Regions from separate parts of the Rhizobium sp. C104 genome, predicted to be linked through region 1. Evidence: predicted binding sites of a transcription regulator. Region 1 holds the regulator's gene; each other region holds the start of a gene.
The links. The regulator PhoB, encoded in region 1, activates phosphate uptake and scavenging genes when phosphate is short. The targets are predictions, from matches to a motif close to TGTCATNNANCTGTCAT.

Region 2: phnF (phosphonate metabolism transcriptional regulator PhnF) is a predicted target of PhoB. The motif match lies at 2,255-2,271, and genes of this name have one in related genera.
Region 3: MF410_RS06895 (UDP-2,3-diacylglucosamine diphosphatase) is a predicted target of PhoB. The motif match lies at 3,361-3,377, and genes of this name have one in related genera.
Region 4: MF410_RS02445 (DUF1045 domain-containing protein) is a predicted target of PhoB. The motif match lies at 954-970, and genes of this name have one in related genera.

What each region holds. Positions count from the first base shown of each region.
Region 1 is NZ_CP092348.1:3,091,562-3,096,097, reverse strand. Features, by position in the region: gene phoU (phosphate signaling complex protein PhoU) at 1-697, shown strand, start outside; gene phoB (phosphate regulon transcriptional regulator PhoB) at 835-1,518, shown strand; partial or broken gene MF410_RS16470 (GcrA family cell cycle regulator) at 1,796-2,328, opposite strand; gene MF410_RS16465 (aspartate aminotransferase family protein) at 2,754-3,953, shown strand; gene argF (ornithine carbamoyltransferase) at 3,990-4,536, shown strand, end outside.
Region 2 is NZ_CP092348.1:3,461,218-3,465,753, forward strand. Features, by position in the region: gene dapB (4-hydroxy-tetrahydrodipicolinate reductase) at 1-820, shown strand, start outside; gene MF410_RS18370 (2,3-bisphosphoglycerate-dependent phosphoglycerate mutase) at 842-1,477, shown strand; gene phnF (phosphonate metabolism transcriptional regulator PhnF) at 1,491-2,228, opposite strand; gene phnG (phosphonate C-P lyase system protein PhnG) at 2,342-2,818, shown strand; gene phnH (phosphonate C-P lyase system protein PhnH) at 2,818-3,426, shown strand; gene MF410_RS18390 (carbon-phosphorus lyase complex subunit PhnI) at 3,431-4,536, shown strand, end outside; gene MF410_RS18395 (alpha-D-ribose 1-methylphosphonate 5-phosphate C-P-lyase PhnJ) at 4,534-4,536, shown strand, end outside.
Region 3 is NZ_CP092348.1:1,156,294-1,160,829, forward strand. Features, by position in the region: gene MF410_RS06880 (NADP-dependent malic enzyme) at 1-763, opposite strand, end outside; gene MF410_RS06885 (FAD-binding oxidoreductase) at 979-2,418, shown strand; gene MF410_RS06890 (phosphoglycerate mutase family protein) at 2,516-3,265, opposite strand; gene MF410_RS06895 (UDP-2,3-diacylglucosamine diphosphatase) at 3,438-4,250, shown strand; gene MF410_RS06900 (MFS transporter) at 4,409-4,536, shown strand, end outside.
Region 4 is NZ_CP092348.1:283,511-288,046, reverse strand. Features, by position in the region: gene puuE (allantoinase PuuE) at 1-57, opposite strand, end outside; gene MF410_RS02445 (DUF1045 domain-containing protein) at 171-878, opposite strand; gene MF410_RS02440 (FAD-dependent oxidoreductase) at 993-2,171, opposite strand; gene mnmD (tRNA (5-methylaminomethyl-2-thiouridine)(34)-methyltransferase MnmD) at 2,170-2,898, shown strand; gene MF410_RS02430 (response regulator) at 2,904-4,536, opposite strand, start outside.

The sequences.
Region 1 (4,536 bases):
TTATTCTGCCTATGATGATGATCTGAAGTTCCTGTCCAGGCGGATTTCCGAAATGGGCGGCCTGGCCGAGCAGATGGTCGCCGAATCCGTCCGGGCGCTGGTCAACGGCGATACCGCGCTGGCCCAGAAGGTGATTTCCGACGACGTGATCCTCGATCACGCCGAGCGCGAAATCGGCGACAAGGCGATCGTCACCATCGCCCGCCGTCAGCCGATGGCTTCGGACCTGCGCGAAATCATGGGTTCGATCCGCATCGCCGCCGATCTCGAACGCGTCGGCGACCTCGGCAAGAACACCGCCAAGCGCGTCATCGCCGTGCAGAGTACCGGCGTCCCGCGCAAGCTCGCCCGCGGTCTCGAGCATCTGTCCGAGCTGGCGCTCGTCCAGCTCAAGGAAGTGCTCGACGTCTACACGACACGCGCCGCCGACAAGGCGAGTGCGATCCGCGAGCGCGACAACGAGATCGACGCGATGTACACCTCGCTGTTCCGCGAGCTGTTGACCTACATGATGGAAGATCCGCGCAACATCACCAGCTGCACGCATCTTCTCTTCTGCGCCAAGAACATCGAGCGCATCGGCGATCACGCCACCAACATCGCCGAGACCATTTATTACATGGCGACCGGAGCACAGCCGGAAGGCGACCGTCCGAAGGACGACAGCGCCAACACCGTCGGCGCGGTCACGGAATAACCGCCTAAACCAGACGATTGCGCGCGCGCCCATGTGGGGCGCGCGAAAAGGTCGCAGCCAATTTTTATGAATTTGCGCAGGATGCATTGCTTAAATCACCCCCGGTTTAAGGATCATGCGCGAGGAGACCGACACGCATGATCCCGAGAGTTGCAGTTGTTGAAGACGAGGAAGCCCTGAGCGTGCTTCTTCGCTACAATCTCGAAGCTGAGGGCTTCGAGGTCGATACCATCCTTCGTGGCGACGAGGCCGAAATCAGGCTTCAGGAGCGCACGCCCGACCTTCTTATCCTCGACTGGATGCTGCCCGGCGTCTCCGGCATCGAACTTTGCCGGCGACTGCGCATGCGACCGGAAACCGAGCGCCTGCCGATCATCATGCTGACGGCGCGCGGTGAGGAGAGCGAGCGCGTCCGCGGATTGTCGACGGGCGCCGACGATTATGTCGTCAAGCCTTTCTCGACCCCGGAACTCGTCGCCCGCGTCAAGGCGATGCTGCGCCGCGCCCGCCCCGAGGTGTTGTCGACCGTGCTGAAATGCGGCGATATCGAACTCGACCGCGAAACCCACCGCGTCCACCGCAAGAGCCGCGAAGTCCGCCTCGGCCCCACCGAATTCCGCCTCTTGGAATTCCTGATGTCGTCGCCCGGCCGGGTCTTCTCCCGCTCGCAGCTCCTCGACGGCGTCTGGGGCCACGACATCTATGTCGACGAACGCACCGTCGACGTCCATGTCGGCCGCCTGCGCAAGGCGTTGAACTTCTCCAACATGCAAGACGTCATCCGCACCGTCCGCGGCGCCGGCTATTCGATGGAAGCCTGAGGGGTTTCCATCTTTTGTGCCGGTGTCGGCCCCTCACTCTAACCCGACCGGGGTCGAGCCACTCGTCTCGACCCGTCCTTCGGACCCCCTTAAACGGGGCGAGGAGACGTGTCCTACGTGACGTTGGAGAGGGACCGAGAGGTCGCGGCATATCCCCTTCGCCGCGCAAGCGGGGAGAAGGTGCCGGCAGGCGGATGAGGGGCAGCCACACCCAGCCCACTCGCATAAAAAAACGGGCCACTCGGCCCGTTTTCGAATTCTCTGCAATGTCGCCCGCTCAGCTCGCCCGCGCGGCCGCGCGGCGGCGTTCGTTCACCGGCTGGTAGGCTAGCTTCTGGTGATAGCTGCAATAGGGCGAGTTGTCGGGGATTCGCAGCCGCAGAAGTGGAAGTCGTCCTTCAGCGGATCGCCGACCGGCCATTTGCAGGTGCGTTCGGTCAGTTCCGTCAGGCCGAGGCGGCGCGAGATCGGCACGACCACGTTGCCCTTCGGCACGTATTCCATTTCCTCGACCGTTTCGATCTCGATCTCTTCCTTCAGCATCGTCGCGCCCTGCTGGCGGGTAACGGTGCGGGTAGCGATCCGCGAGGCGTAGTTCGGTGCGCGCGGTGCCGATGTATTGCGTTTCGGCGTGCGCGCCGCGGCGGCCGTGCCGCCGGCCTTGGCGCGGCCGGGAAGGCTCAGCCGGTGAACCTTGCCGATCACAGCGTTTCTGCTGACACCGCCAAGTTGCGCCGCGATCTGGCTGGCGCTCAGTCCTTCGGCCCAGAGCTTCTTGAGTTTCTCGACCCGCTCGTCTGTCCAGTTCATGCCCTGTCTCCACCTTTTGCGTTGGTGATGGCAGAATCCCTCACCGTTGTCCCGGAAGCCTCCGAAACAAGAAACGCTTGATCAATTTTGGTGACTAGTTCCGCCGCATGCAGTCTAGTAATTGAACTTTAACCTAGTGTGAGCCTGACTCCGTGACAAGAGTCGCATGAATCCGGATGAATCGAATTCGGAGTTTTCCCCAACTTGCTTCCGCTGCGTGGCATTTCTGCAATATTGCCTGTTGAAGGCCGAAAACACCGCTGTACAAGCTTGCTGCATGCGCTAAGGGCGCAGTTTTGTTGACATTGCAGCGCGAAAAGGAAATAGTACCGCTGGCCGCCGCAAGGCGGCATTTTTGATTTTTCGGGCCTGGTTTTCTTAGCCGGAGTCCCATGTTTGACAACGCTGATCGGGAGACCCGCGCCATGGCTGAAGCCGCGCCGCTTTATGACACCTATTCTCGTGCCCCACTGCGGTTCGAGCGAGGCGAGGGCGTATGGCTGATCACCGAAGGCGGCGAGCGTTATCTCGATTTCGGCGCCGGCGTCGCCGTCACCTCGGTCGGCCATAGCAACCCGCATGTGGTTGGGGCGCTGAAGGAACAGGCCGACAAGGTCTGGCACCTCTCCAACATCTATGAGATCCCCGGCCAGGAGCGCCTCGCGAAGCGGCTGACGGACGCCACCTTCGCCGACAAGGTGTTCTTCACCAATTCAGGCGCCGAGGCGCTGGAATGCGCGATCAAGACGGCGCGCCGCTACCAGTTTTCCAAGGGCCATCCCGAGCGCTTCCATATCATCACCTTCGAAGGCGCTTTCCATGGGCGCACGCTCGCGACCATCGCTGCCGGCGGCCAGGAGAAATACCTCGAAGGCTTCGGCCCCAAGGCGCCGGGCTTCGATCAGGTGGCCTTCGGCGACATCGAAGCCGTCCGCGCCGCCATCACCGATGCGACGGCTGGAATTCTCATCGAGCCCGTGCAGGGCGAAGGCGGCGTCCGCCCGGCCACGCCTGAGTTCATGAAGGCGCTTCGCCAGCTCTGCGACGAAAACGGCCTGCTGCTGATCCTCGACGAGGTCCAGACCGGCGTCGGCCGCACCGGCAAGCTCTTTGCTCATGAATGGTCGGGCATCACGCCCGATATCATGGCGGTCGCCAAGGGCATTGGCGGCGGTTTCCCGCTCGGGGCCTGCCTTGCGACCGCTGAGGCCGCCTCCGGGATGAAGGCCGGCACGCACGGCTCGACCTATGGCGGCAATCCGCTCGCAATGGCCGTCGGCGGTGCCGTGCTCGACATCATCCTCGCCGATGGCTTCCTCCAGCAGGTGCGCGACGTAGCACTCGTCTTCCGTCAGGGACTGGCCTCGCTGAAGGACCGCTATCCCGATGTGATCGAGGATATCAGAGGCGAGGGGCTGCTGCTCGGCGTCAAGGCGGCGGTTCCTTCAGCCGAACTGCTGCAGGCGATCCGCGCCGCGCATCTGCTCGGCGTGCCCGCCGGCGACAACGTCATCCGCCTTCTTCCGCCCCTCGTCGTCACCGCCGAGGAAGCCCGCGAGGGCCTTGCCCGCATCGAGCGCGCCGCCGAGAGCATCCGCGCCTCCAAGGTCAAGAAGACGGCTTGAAAGGATTGCGCCTGCGGGCGCACGACAGGTAAGAACATGGCTCCTAAACATTTCCTCGACCTTTCGGCGGTCACCTCAGCCGACCTCAGAACCATCATGAACGATGCGCTCGCCCGCAAGCAGGCCTTCAAGGCCGGCAAGGGCGACAAGCCGCTCGCCGGCAAGATGCTGGCGATGATTTTCGAAAAGCCGTCGACCCGCACCCGCGTCTCCTTCGATGTCGGCATGCGCCAGCTCGGCGGTGAAACGCTGTTTCTATCAGGCACCGAGATGCAGCTCGGCCGCGCCGAGACGATCGGCGACACCGCCAAGGTGCTGTCGCGTTATGTCGATGCGATCATGATCCGCACCACCGAACATTCCAGGCTGAAGGAGCTTGCCGAGCATGCGACCGTGCCGGTGATCAATGCGCTGACGGATGACACCCATCCCTGCCAGATCATGGCCGATATCATGACGTTCGAAGAGCACCGCGGCCCGATCAAGGGCAAGACCATCGCCTGGACCGGCGACGGCAACAATGTGCTGCATTCGCTGGTCGAAGGGGCGGCGCGTTTCGGCTACCGCATGAACATGGCCGTGC
Region 2 (4,536 bases), 370 kb from region 1:
CGATGCTGCGATGAAACTGGTGGTGGTTGGCGCAGCCGGGCGCATGGGGCAGACACTGATCCGGCTCATCCATTCCATCGAGGGCGCCACACTGCATGCGGCGGTCGAGCGCAGCGGTTCACCCTTTATCGGCAAGGATGCCGGCGAGATTGCCGGTCTCGGCCCGAGCGGCATCATCATCGGCGACGATCCGCTCCAGGCCTTCCTCGACGCCGAAGGTGTGCTCGACTTCACCTCGCCCGCCGCGACAGTAGAATTCTCGGGGCTGGCCGCGCAGGCCCGCATCGTCCATGTCGTCGGCACGACCGGCTGCTCGGACGACGACAATGCCAGGATCACTGCTGCGGCCCGCCATGCCCGCATCGTCAAGTCAGGCAATATGAGCCTCGGCGTCAATCTGCTCAGCGTGCTCGCCGAGCAGGCTGCGTGGGCGCTCGAACCCGATGACTGGGACATCGAAATCCTGGAAATGCACCATAAGCACAAGGTGGATGCGCCTTCCGGCACCGCCCTTCTGCTCGGCGAGGCCGCGGCCAAGGGGCGCAATATCGATCTCGCCTCGAAATCGGTCCGCGTACGCGACGGCCATACGGGCGCTCGGCAAGCCGGCACGATCGGTTTTGCGACGCTGCGCGGCGGCTCCGTCATCGGCGAGCATTCGGTGCTTTTCGCCGGCGAAGGCGAGATCGTCACCCTGTCGCACAGCGCTGCCGACCGATCGATTTTTGCGCGCGGCGCCATCAAGGCCGCACTCTGGGCGCGCGACAAGAAGCCGGGTCTCTATTCCATGCTCGACGTGCTCGGGCTTTCTTCCCAATAACGACATATCGGAGGCATATTCATGAGCGGAACCCTCGTCCTCGTTCGCCACGGCCAGAGTGACTGGAACCTGAAGAATCTCTTCACCGGCTGGAAGGATCCCGATCTGACGGCGCTCGGCATCGAGGAAGCCAATGCCGGCGGCGCCGCACTCGCAGAATACGGGATCAAGTTCGACGTCGCCTATACCTCGGTGCTGGTGCGCGCCCAGCACACGCTGAAGCTCATCCTCGACAAGGTCGGCCAGCCGGATCTCCCTACGATCCGCGACCAGGCGCTGAACGAGCGCGACTATGGCGACCTCTCCGGCCTCAACAAGGACGATGCCCGCGCCAAATGGGGCGAGGAACAGGTGCACATCTGGCGCCGTTCCTACGACGTGCCGCCGCCCGGCGGCGAAAGCCTGCGCGACACCGGCGCCCGCGTCTGGCCCTATTACCTTACCGAGATCCTACCGCGCGTGCTTCGGGGCGAGAAAGTGCTGGTCGCCGCCCACGGCAATTCGCTGCGTTCGCTGGTCATGGTGCTCGACAAGCTGACCAAGGAAGGCGTGCTTGCCCTCAATCTCGCAACCGGCGTTCCCATGGTCTACAAGCTGAAGGCGGATTCGACCGTGGCGTCAAAGGAAGTGCTCGGCGACATGTCCGGCGCGCACTGAATGCAATTTGCCCTCAGTTCTCAATCGTGAACTGCACTCGGTCGGCCGCAAAGCGGCTGATCGAATATTGCACCGGCAGACCGTCAAGATCGGTGTTCATCGCCTTGGCGATCAGCAGGATCGCGCCGGGCGTCAGCTCCAGATCGGCCAGATCGGCCGTGTTCGCATGGGAGGCCGTCACTTCGGTCGTCGCACGGACATAATCCGACAGGCCAAGATCGGCGAAGGCCTTGGTGATCGATTCGCGCTTGCGATAGGCCTCGCCGATCCCGGCGAAGCGTGCGGCGGGAAACCAGCTCGTCGCTTTTGACACCGGCCGCTTGTCCGCCTGACGCAATGTTTCCAGACGGATCACCTGCTCCCCCTGCTTCAGACCCAGCCAGCGGGCGACCTCGGCGCTTGCTTCCTCCTGCACCTCATCGAGCAGTAGGCTGCGCATCTCGCGCGCCTGATCGCCGATGCCTGACGTGAAGCGGGTGCGCCGGGTGATCGGAAAATTCAGCCGCTCCTTGCGCTCGATCAGCGTGCCGCGACCTTGTACCGCGCGCACGATCCCCTCCTGCGCCAATGCCGCCAGGGCGCTGCGCACCGTGTGGCGGTTGACGCCGAATTGCAGTGCCAGGACCGTTTCCGGCGGCACCATTCCCGTTTCGTCATAGGTACCGTTGCCGATCGTCTCGCGAATCCGGTCAGCGATCTGACGCCAGAGCGCCACGCCGGTCTGCCTTTGCACTTGCTTCAATCCCGCCATTCGTTCCCGCCATTTCCCGCGCCCGATGTCACACGCTTGTCACGACATCGATTTAGGACTAAGTATAGCTTGTATGGTTGTCTATATCAATAGACATTTAAAGGGAAGCGGCGATGATATCGGCGGACAGGACAGACGCTGCGTCACAGACGGCATCCGGGCGCAAACGCGCCGCCGATCTGCTGGCGCGCGCGGAACGCAGCGAACTCTCGGCAGTCTGGGATGCGTTGCCGCAAAAGCCTGCGGCGCATCCGGTGCGCGGACCGGAGACGGGGCTGGTGATGGTGCGCGGCCGCATCGGCGGCGGCGGCGCTCCCTTCAATCTCGGCGAAGTGACGGTGACCCGGGCCACGGTCCGGCTCGACTCCGGCTCGGTCGGTCATGCTCAGGCGCTCGGCACCGATCGCGAGAAGGCCCGGCTGGCAGCGATCTTCGATGCGCTGTGGCAGGACGAGGCGACGCAGGATTTCGTCGAACAGGCATTGCTTCTGCCGATCACTGAGCGGCTCGCCACGGCCGAACGCCGCAAGGCGGAGGAGACGGCGGCCACCCGCGTCGACTTCTTCACCATGGTCAGGGGAGACAACTGATGGGCCCGAAGACAGAAGCCTTGACCGGCGGCTTTGCCGACCCGGTCTTCCACGCCCAAAGTGTCTTCAAGATGCTGATGGACGGCATGGCCCGCCCCGGCATGATCCAGACCGTCCAGCCCGAGGCCGCGCCGCCGGCCCCCCTTGGCAGTGCCGCTGGCGCGATCGCGCTCACACTTTGCGACCACGACACACCAGTCTGGCTTTCCCAGGGGCTTGCGAAATCGGCCGTGCCGGAGTGGCTCGGTTTCCACACCGGCGCGCCGCTGACCACGGAGAAGGCCGAGGCACGCTTCGCCTTCACGGAAGCCGGTACCACGCTTTGCCCCTTCAGCCTCTTCGCCTCAGGCACGCAGGAATATCCCGACCGTTCGACGACGCTCGTGATCGAACTTTCCGCACTCGAGGGTGGGCGCAGGCTGGCGCTGATGGGTCCCGGGATTCAGAGTGTGACGGAAATCGCGCCTGTCGGCCTGCAGGAGACTTTCCTGCGGCTCTGGACCGAAAACCGCGGGCTCTTCCCGCGCGGCATCGACATCGTGCTGACATCGGGCAATCGCTTACTCTGCCTGCCGCGCACCACCAAGATCACAGCAATGGAGATCTGAGCTCATGTATGTTGCCGTCAAAGGTGGCGAGGCCGCCATCGCCAATGCCCACCGCCTGCTGGCAGACCGCCGTCGCGGCGACCGTTCGCTGCCGGCGATCGGCATCGACCAGATCGTGGCGCAGCTGGCGCTCGCCGTCGACCGGGTGATGGCCGAGGCCTCGCTTTTCGACCGCACGCTAGCCGCACTCGCCGTTCGCCAGTCGCGCGGCGATATGATCGAGGCGATCTTCCTGCTGCGCGCCTATCGCACGACGCTGCCGCGCTTCGGCTATTCCAGGCCGCTCGACACGGCTGATATGACGATCGAACGGCGGATCTCGGCGACCTACAAGGATCTGCCGGGCGGCCAGCTTCTCGGGCCCACTTTCGATTATACCCACCGCCTGCTCGATCCCTCGCTGCTTGAGGACGAAACGGTCGAGGCGCCTGCCCAGCGCGCCGCCGAAACCGGCCGCGTCATGCGGGTCTCCGAGATCCTCGGCGAGGAAGGCCTGATCGAGGCCGACGGCGACATGCCCGAAGATCACGAGATCGGCGACCTGACCCGCGAGCCGATGGAATTCCCGATGACCCGCGACCTGCGCCTGCAGGCACTGGCCCGCGGCGACGAAGGCTTCCTGCTGGCGCTCGGTTATTCCACCCAGCGCGGCTATGGCCGCAATCACCCCTTCACCGGGGAAATTCGCATCGGCGAGGTCGAGGTGGAATTCGACGTGCCGGAACTCGGCTTCGCCGTCTCGCTCGGCGTGATCCAGGTCACCGAATGCCAGATGGTCAACCAGTTCAAGGGCTCCGCCAAGGCGCCGCCGCAGTTTACCCGCGGCTACGGCCTGGTCTTCGGCCAGAGCGAGCGCAAGGCGATGGCGATGTCGCTGGTCGATCGCGCGCTTCGCGCCGAAGAGCTCGGCGAGGATATCACCGCGCCGGCGCAGGACGAGGAATTCGTCATCTCCCATTCCGACAACGTCCAGGCGACCGGCTTCGTCGAGCACCTGAAGCTCCCGCATTATGTGGACTTCCAGGCCGAACTCGATCTCGTCCGCCGCATGCGCCGCGAATTCGAAGCCGCCCGCAGCAGCGGCGAAGACATGAAGGAAGCCGCCGAATG
Region 3 (4,536 bases), 1.9 Mb from region 1:
GGGCGTAGACGGATTTCCATTCGTCCATCAGCTCGGTGCGGCCCTCATAGACGAGGCCTTCGAGATCGTGGACCCAGATGTTTTCGCGTTTTGCGCCGAGAATGACCAGCAGGTTGAGGCAGGCAAGGGCGGCGGCCCCGGCGCCGGAGGCGACGATCTTGACGTTCTCGATCGCCTTGCCGGCAAGTTCCAGCCCGTTCAGGATCGCGGCGGCGACGATGATCGCCGTGCCGTGCTGGTCGTCGTGAAAGACCGGGATCTTCATCTTCTCGCGCAGGCGTCGCTCGACCTCGAAACATTCCGGCGCCTTGATGTCTTCGAGATTGATGCCGCCGAAGGTCGGCTCCAGCGAGCTGACGGTCGAGACCATCTGCTCGACGCTTGCCGCGTCGATCTCGATATCGAAGACATCGATGCCGGCGAACTTCTTGAAGAGCACGGCCTTGCCCTCCATCACCGGCTTCGAGGCCAGCGGACCGATATTTCCGAGGCCGAGCACGGCGGTGCCGTTGGAGATGACGGCGACGAGATTGGCGCGCGAGGTATATTCAGCCGCCATCTCAGGATTGTCGCGGATGGCAAGGCAAGGGGCGGCAACGCCCGGCGAATAGGCGAGCGCCAGGTCGCGCTGGTTGCCGAGCGGCTTGGTTGCCTGGATCTCCAGCTTGCCGGGACGGGGATAGCGGTGGAAAAACAGCGCCTGCTCGTCGAGATCGCCGCTTGTCAGGTTCTTGTCCGTCTTGGATTTTTCCTGGTTATCCATTGCCGCCTCCGTGCACGTCTTTTTGGGAGTTCCCTCCATACATCAATCGGATACGGGCGACAGTATGGAAATGGGGGATGGGCGAAGTTTTCGAGAAGTGGGCGCCCGGTGGCTTCAGGCGATTAGCTAATCCTTTTGGAAAACTTGTTTGGCGATCACCGCAGGCGCAATATGCCGCCGCGACGGTGCGGGGCGCCGGTCGCATGGAGGAAATCATGGACAATTTGAACCTGACGACCCTGCAAAAGGGGCAGACGATGGTCAATGATGTGGCCATTGATGCATTTTCTGCCGGATTTCGCGGCAAGCTCCTAACCGGCAAGGATCTGGATTACAACGAGGCGCGGTCGATCTGGAATGCGATGATCGACCGGCGGCCCGGGCTTATCGCGCGTTGCGCCGGTGCTGCAGATGTCATGCGCGCGGTGCGGTTTGCCCGCGACAACAATCTTCTCGTTTCGGTGCGCGGCGGTGGGCACGGCATTGCCGGCAACGCGGTCTGCGAGGGCGGCGTCGTCATCGACCTGTCGGCGATGAAATCGGTGCGGGTCGACCCGGAGACGCGCCGCGCCAGGATCGAGCCGGGGGCAACGCTTGCCGATGTCGACCAGGAAACGCTGGCCTTCGGGCTGGTGCTGCCGACCGGCATCAATTCCACCACCGGCATCGCCGGCCTGACGCTTGGCGGCGGCTTTGGCTGGCTGACCCGCAAATTCGGGCTGACGATCGACAATCTGGTCTCGGTCGATGTGGTGACGGCCGATGGGGAACTGGTCAAGGCGAGCGAGACGGAAAGGCCGGACCTCTTCTGGGCCTTGCGCGGCGGCGGCGGCAATTTCGGTGTCGTCACCTCCTTCGAGTTTCAGCTGAACCCGCTGCATTCCGATGTTCTTGCCGGGCTGGTCGTACATCCCTTCGCTGACGCGGAGAGAGTGCTGCGGGAATATCGGCAGGCGCTGGAAGCCGCACCCGATGAACTGACCTGCTGGGTGGTGATGCGCCAGGCGCCGCCGCTGCCCTTCCTTCCGGCCGAGTGGCACGGCAAGGAGGTCGTGGTGCTCGCCATGTGCTATTGCGGAGATATCGCGGCGGGAGAAAAAGCGACGGAAAGATTGCGAGCGATCGGAAAGCCGATTGCCGATGTCGTCGGTCCGGTGCCGTTCACCGGCTGGCAGCAGGCATTCGATCCGTTGCTGACGCCAGGTGCGCGCAATTACTGGAAGAGCCAGGATTTCGCCTCGCTCTCGGATGCGGCGATCGAGGTGCTGCTCAACGCCGTGCGCAAGCTGCCGGGACCGGAATGCGAGATATTCGTCGGCCATGTCGGTGGCGCGGCCGGCCGTATTGCCACCGAGGCCACCGCATTTCCGCAGCGCAGTTCGCATTTCGTCATGAACGTGCATGCGCGCTGGCGGGAGGCCGGGATGGATGCAAATTGCACCGGCTGGGCGCGCGAACTTTTCGAGGCAACCAAGCCGCATGCCGTGGGAACCGCCTATATCAACTTCATGCCTGATGACGAGGCCGATCGGGTGGAAATGGCCTATGGCGCCAATTACGCCCGGCTTGCCGAAATCAAGCGGCGTTATGATCCTGACAATCTGTTCCGGATGAATCAGAACGTCAAACCGATGGCGGCTGTGCGAGCTGCGTGAGTGGATCGAAACGGAACTTGGCTGCAGTGAAAACCCCTCCCGACAAGGGAGGGGCTTGATGCTGCTGCCGATGCTTTGCATTCGTCCCTTTGTGGGTCTATCCCTCAGGTTTCGGCGCGATCGTCACGTCGGCGCCATAGGCATCGCGCAGTTCATTTTCCTGTCCCGGCTGCCGGTCGGCCGCCTGATGCAGCAGGATCGACTCGTATCCTTGCAGGCGCGTCCCCTTGATCAGTGTGATATCGGCATTTCCGGGGTTGTCGGAACGCTCGAACCACTCGACGGGGCGGTGGAGAAAATTCATTTCGACTGCCCGATTGGTGACGCCATGGCCGACGATCACGACGTTGTGGCTGCTGTTTTCGGCGTCGCGCATGACGGTCTGCAGGAAGAGGCGCACCCGCTGGGCCACATCCGCCCGGCTCTCGCCATCCGGCGGCCGCGCGTAGAACTTGCCGCTGTTGCTGCGCAGCCTCGCCCATTTTTCGAATTCTTCGGGGAATTTCTGCTTCTGTTCGGCATGGTCATAGATTTCGGTGAAAAGACCGAAATCCTGCTCGCGCAGCAGGTAATCCTCCCGGATCTCGCCGATGAAGCTTTCCGGCAAGGCTGTCAGCAAGGCATCCTTGCTCTGCCGTGTCCTGAGGAATGGTGAGTACCAGATCTGCAGCTTGCCGAAATCGGCGCGTGGCAATGCCTTCAGATAGGAGGCGATGGCGCTGCCGGCTTCGACCGCCTGACGGTGGCCCCACTGTGTCAGCGGCACGTTGTGATCACCGAATTGGCGATAGGCCTGTTCGTTGAGGTTGCCGAGAGATTCGCCGTGGCGAACGAGAAAGAGGCGCATCAGCCATCCCGCAGTGTCGGATCTGGAATCGCCGCCATCATGAACGTGCCCGATGGAGAGGGCAACATCGCCACCGCGCCGGCTTTTCCGCAACCTGTCATCTTCCTGAAACACGAGTCTGGTTTTGGAAGGCTAGATGAAAGATGGGGCATGAGCGACGCTCGTGATAGACATGATGGAACCCAGACATTTCCGCACGCTCTTCATTTCCGATGTCCATCTCGGCTCGAAGGCCGCGAAGGCTGATTTCCTCCTGGATTTCCTGCGCCACCACGAGGCCGATACGATCGTGCTCGTCGGCGACATCGTCGACGGCTGGCGCCTGAAGCGCAGCTGGTACTGGCCGCAGGTCTGCAACGACGTGGTCCAGAAGCTGTTGCGCAAGGCGCGCAAGGGCACGCGCGTCGTCTATATTCCCGGCAATCACGACGAATTTCTGCGCGACTTCCCGGGCATGCATTTCGGCGGCATCGAGGTTGTCGAGCGCATGATGCATAACGGCGCCGACGGCAAGAAATATCTGATCCTGCACGGCGACGAATTCGACGTCGTCGTCCGCAACGCCCGCCTGCTCGCCTATCTCGGCGACTGGGCCTACGATACGGCGATCCGCATCAACCTCCTGCTCGCGGCCGTGCGCCGCCGCCTCGGTATGCCCTATTGGTCGTTTTCGGCCTGGGCGAAGCTGCAGGTCAAACATGCCGTCAACTTCATCGGCGAGTTCGAGCGCGTCGTGGCGGAGGAAGCTCGCAAAAACGGCGCCGACGGTGTCATCTGCGGACACATCCATCACGCCATCATCCAGGACATGGACGGCATCCGCTACATCAATACGGGCGATTGGGTGGAAAGCTGCACGGCGGTCGCCGAACATGAGGATGGCGCCTTCGAACTGATCACCTGGCGAGCGCTCGCCAGCAGCGTGCCGACGCTTTCCGCCATTGAAATGCACGATGAAGGCGAACTGGCCCCGCAGGCGGCCTGATTTCGGCATCGGCGCGTCCGCACTCCACCGACTTACCCGTTACCGTCGGGCGACAGGCTGTATTTATTTTCTAAAACGTTTCAGTAGGGCTATTTCTCGCAATAGGCGCCTCCAGGGTGGTGTGTTAGGACAACGACCAGTTTCCTTCAGGTCCACCAATGATTCCCGCCCAACATTCCCCGAGTGAGGGAGCGCCCCCGCGCTTCCGGCTGCTCAGCGCGCTTTCCTATTGCGCACCGCTGCTCGTCAACGGCATCGTTCTGCCGTTCTTTCCGGTCTGGCTTGC
Region 4 (4,536 bases), 1.7 Mb from region 1:
ATCGGGCGTCTGACGCCCGTAGCCGACGAGATTGCGCGGATAAGTCTCGGATACCATCAAATCACCTTCTGAAAAGACGAAGAACGGTAGCATCCGCAGCCGGAATGTCGAGACGGAAACTGCGCAGCGGATTTTTATCCTTTCTGCGCAATACGTTAGCTTATCTCTTGTCAGGCGATCTTGCGCGCGCTGACCTTGCCCATCGGGTGCAGAGAATGAACGCGGAAAGGACCGCCGGTGCCCTCTTCGATCATCAGCGCCACGTTCGAAACCAGGACTGGTTCGCTGAGCACAGGCTCGAAAATCATCCGCAGCGCTGGCTCGATGCGCGGCATGTCGATCGCGTTGACCGGGCCTGTCACCGGCATATGGAAGCGGAATTCCTCCATCACGTAAGGATTGCCCCAGCGATGCAGGTTTGAGAACTGCGCGGCCGACAAGCCATCCGGATCGCTGCGTTCGATGTCGGCCTCGCTCAGCGGCGCGCGGAAACGGTCGAATTCCTGCACGATCGCCGAAGCGAGATATTGAATCCGCTCGCAGGGAACACTCGGCAGCAGGCTGTAGAAATTGCCGAGCCGGGCGACTTCGAGGCGCGGAATCTGGAAGGGAAGGACAGTCCCGGAAAAACGCATGAGGTCGCGCAGGAGTTGCGATTCGGACAGTTCCGGACACAGGTGGAACGGCGCTTTCAAAAGGCCATGAAAACCATAGCGCCGCGGCACGGCCGTATGGAAGGCAATCTCATGAATGCCGAGGCCGCGCACCGCCGGAGGCTCCAGCATCTCACCTGAAAACACGTTTCGGCCAAGCCAATGGGCGGCCATAAGCGATAGCGGGTCGCTCGCCGGGGGCGTGAAGCAAATGGCATAGCGCATGCGATTTCCTCCATCAGGAAAAGGAGCGCCGGTGATCTCAGGCGCTGTCGATGCGCAAGCAGATAGGTGATTTGCATGACAGAATAACGAAACGAAGCGGCGCCGAATTCACGTTTAACGTGAAGCCACCGCGATATGACTTGAAATATCGAAGCTTTCCGGAAGTGCAAACCCGCAGTCTCTATCGCCTGCGATACATATCGCCGCTTCCGCCAGCCGGTGGGCCAGGCCGAAGCTGACCTTGAAACCGCCGGTCAGCGCGATGAGGCGCGAGTGCTCGGGATGGCGGCCGATCATCGGATCGCGGTCGACCGCCTTCGGGCGAAGCCCGGCCCAGCGTTCGACGACGGCAGCGTCGTGGAGTGCCGGCACAATCTCCCGCGCCGCGCCGATCAGCGCGTCGAGTTGGCCATCGGTCGAAGTGGGATCGTCGAAACGATTCTCGCTGGTACTGCCGATCGCCGCATAACCGCCCTCATGCGCTACGACATAGAGCCCGTCGAGAAAGATCGTCGGCAGCGCCGGGTCGAGATCGGCTTTCAGCAGCGCCGCCTGCCCCTTGACCGGCTGGCCGAGCGGCTGTTTCAACCCCGGCGTGAGGCCCTGCAGCAACGGAAAGGATTGATGGCCAGCGGCCAGGATGCAGTGACGGAAAGCGATAGTTTCGCCGCCTATCTCAGCCACGCCGCGATCCGGATCAAGGCCGGCAACGGCTGCATGCTCCAGAATGCGTACACGTTTGGCCTGCCGCAGCAAGGTGACGAGTGCCGCGATCAGCGAACGTGGCGCGACGCGGGCGGCGAGCGTGTCATGTATGAAGCCGCTCTCGCCGGCCGACGCCTCGATCCAGCCGCCGACCGGCGGAGTGTCGAACACATGCCAGTGGAACCGGCGCGCGTCGGCCTGCCAATGGCGTTCGGCGTCCTCGCAGTGGCGGCGCGCGATTATCTCGAGATGCGGCTTCGGCAGCGGGATCAGCCGTCCCGAACGGCGATAGCCCGCCGAAAGCCCCGTCATCGCTTCGAGCGTCGCGATCTCGGCCTCGAGCGAGACCAGCGCATCGAATTGGAACTGCTTCTTCTCAGACCACCGATCCGGCATATGCGGCATCAGCGCGCCGAGCAGGCCACCGCTTGCGCCCCCGCCCAACCTGCCGGCGTCGGCTACGATCGTATCGATGCCGCGGCGTTCGGCATGAACGGCTGCCCAGAGACCCATGATGCCGCCGCCGACGATCAGCAATTCGCAGGATGATTGACCTGAGACCGGCCGAGGATTATCGGCTTTTTCCATGACAGACGTGAACCCCGATCAGATTGGCGCGGGCGCGCCGCAGCCGCTCGAATGGCGCGACGGCGATATGCCTTATTCCACCGCCTTTGGCGATCATTTTTATTGCCAGACGGACGGTCGGCTGGAATGCGGCCATGTCTTCCTCGCCGGCAACGGGCTGCCGGAGCGCTGGAACGGGCGACGGACGTTCGTGATCGGCGAACTCGGCTTCGGCACCGGCCTGAACTTCGCCGAGACCTGGCGGCAATGGACGCAGCATCGCGCAGCCGGCCAGCATCTGCATTTCATCTCCTTCGAACTCCACCCGATGCGCGGCGAGGAGATCGGCCGGGCGCTGTCGCACTGGCCGGAGATCGATGCCGAACGCCAGGCGCTGACGGCGTCCTGGCCGGAAACGCCTGCCGATACGGTCTCGCTCGACCTCGACGAGCAGACGAGGCTCAGCGTCGTCTGCGGCGCAGCACTCGAAGGCGTCGCGGCCGCAAAGCCCGGCTTCGACGCCTGGTATCTCGACGGCTTCGCCCCGTCGCGCAACGGCGACATGTGGTCGGAGGAACTGATGCGGCTGGTCTGTGAGAAAGCGGCACCCGGCGGCACCTTCGCCACTTATGCGGCCGCCGGTTTCGTGCGCCGAAATCTCATCGCCGCAGGTTTTTCCGTCGAGCGCCGCCAAGGCTTCGCCGGCAAACGCGAAATGCTTTGTGGCATCAAGGCATCCGGCAAGTAAGCAGATCAGTAGCTGGTACGCCCCGGCTGCTCCTCGTCCTTGCCGAGCCATTGCCGGATCTTCTCTTCCAGCAGTTCGGGGCTGATCGGCTTCGACATATAGTCGTCCATGCCGGCATCGAGGCAGAGCTCGCGATCGCTTTCGAGTGCATGGGCAGTGACGCCGATGATCGGCACCCGGTGGCCCTGCCCCTTTTCCCTTTCGCGGATCGTCTGGGTCGCCTGATGGCCGTTCATGACCGGCATCGACACGTCCATCATGATGATCCGCGGCGTATGCCGCTCCCAGGCGGCGACCGCTTCCTCGCCATTGTCGACGACGAGGAAGGAAAGGCCGGTTCCCTGCAGGATCTGCGTGAAGACGATCTGGTTGACTTCGTTGTCCTCGGCGACGAGCACGTCGACGAATTCGGCGGCCCGCTGCTGCGGCACCGGCGCAGGCGGCGGGACAGGCGCGTCCGCCTGCGCCTGCAGCCGGGCGATCTCGGCCTCTGAAGCCTGCTTGACGCGGCTGGCGCGCACCACTTCGACGACGGTGTTGCGCAGCACGTTGGCGCGCGCCGGCTTCATCAGATGCGCGTGGCCGTTCAGCGCCGCGAATTCCTTTTCCGTGCCTGAAATATCCATCGATGTGAGGAAGATGATCGGCAGCTCGACGAAGCGGCGATCGGCGCGCAGCCGGCGCGCAACATCGGCGCCGTTCATATCGGGCATGTGATAGTCGAGCACAACGGCATCGACGGTGATGCCGAGATCGGCAGCCGCCTCCAGGATCGCCAGACCGGTGCCGCCGCCTTCGGCCGCCACGCCGTCGAAGCCCCAAAGCGACAGCTGCTCGGTCAGGATCCGCCGGTTGACGTCATTGTCGTCGACAACAAGGATGCGCGCACCCTGCACGTTGATCGGCAGCGGTTTCGGCTCGAGCCGGGCGGCCGCCACCGCAAACGGCAGGTTGACGGTGAAGACCGAGCCCTTGCCCCATTCGCTCTCGACATTGAGATAACCGCCGAAGAGATCGACGAGGCCGGCGGTGATCGCAAGCCCGAGACCCGTTCCCTCATGCCGCCGGGTCGAGGAAGCGTCAACCTGCGAGAATTTGTCGAAGACCGATTCGAGCTTTTCGGCCGGGATGCCGATACCCGTATCCTCGATGCGGATGCTCGCCATGATCTCGCCGCCCCCGGCCGCCTGGAACCCGACATCGACGAAGACATGGCCGCGCTCGGTGAATTTGACCGCGTTGCCGACGAGATTGGTGACGATCTGGCGGAAACGGCCGGCATCGCCGATCACGGCGGCGGGCAGATCGGGAGACGCCCGCACCAGCAGTTCGATGTTCTTCTCGGCGGCATGCGAGGAGAGGAGCGTGGCCACATCCTCCACCGCTTCGGTGATGTCGAAGGCGGCTCTGCGCAGTTTCATCTGCCCGGCGTCGATTTTCGAGAAGTCGAGGATGTCGTTGATGATCGTCAGCAGCGCATTGCCTGACTTGACGATGATGTCGACGAAGGTCTTCTGGCGTGTATCGAGATTGGTCTTGGCCAGCAGCTCCGCCATCCCCAGCACGCCGTTCATCGGCGTGCGGATCTCATGACTCATATTGGCGAGGAATTCGGATTTGGCGCGGTCGGCGGCTTCG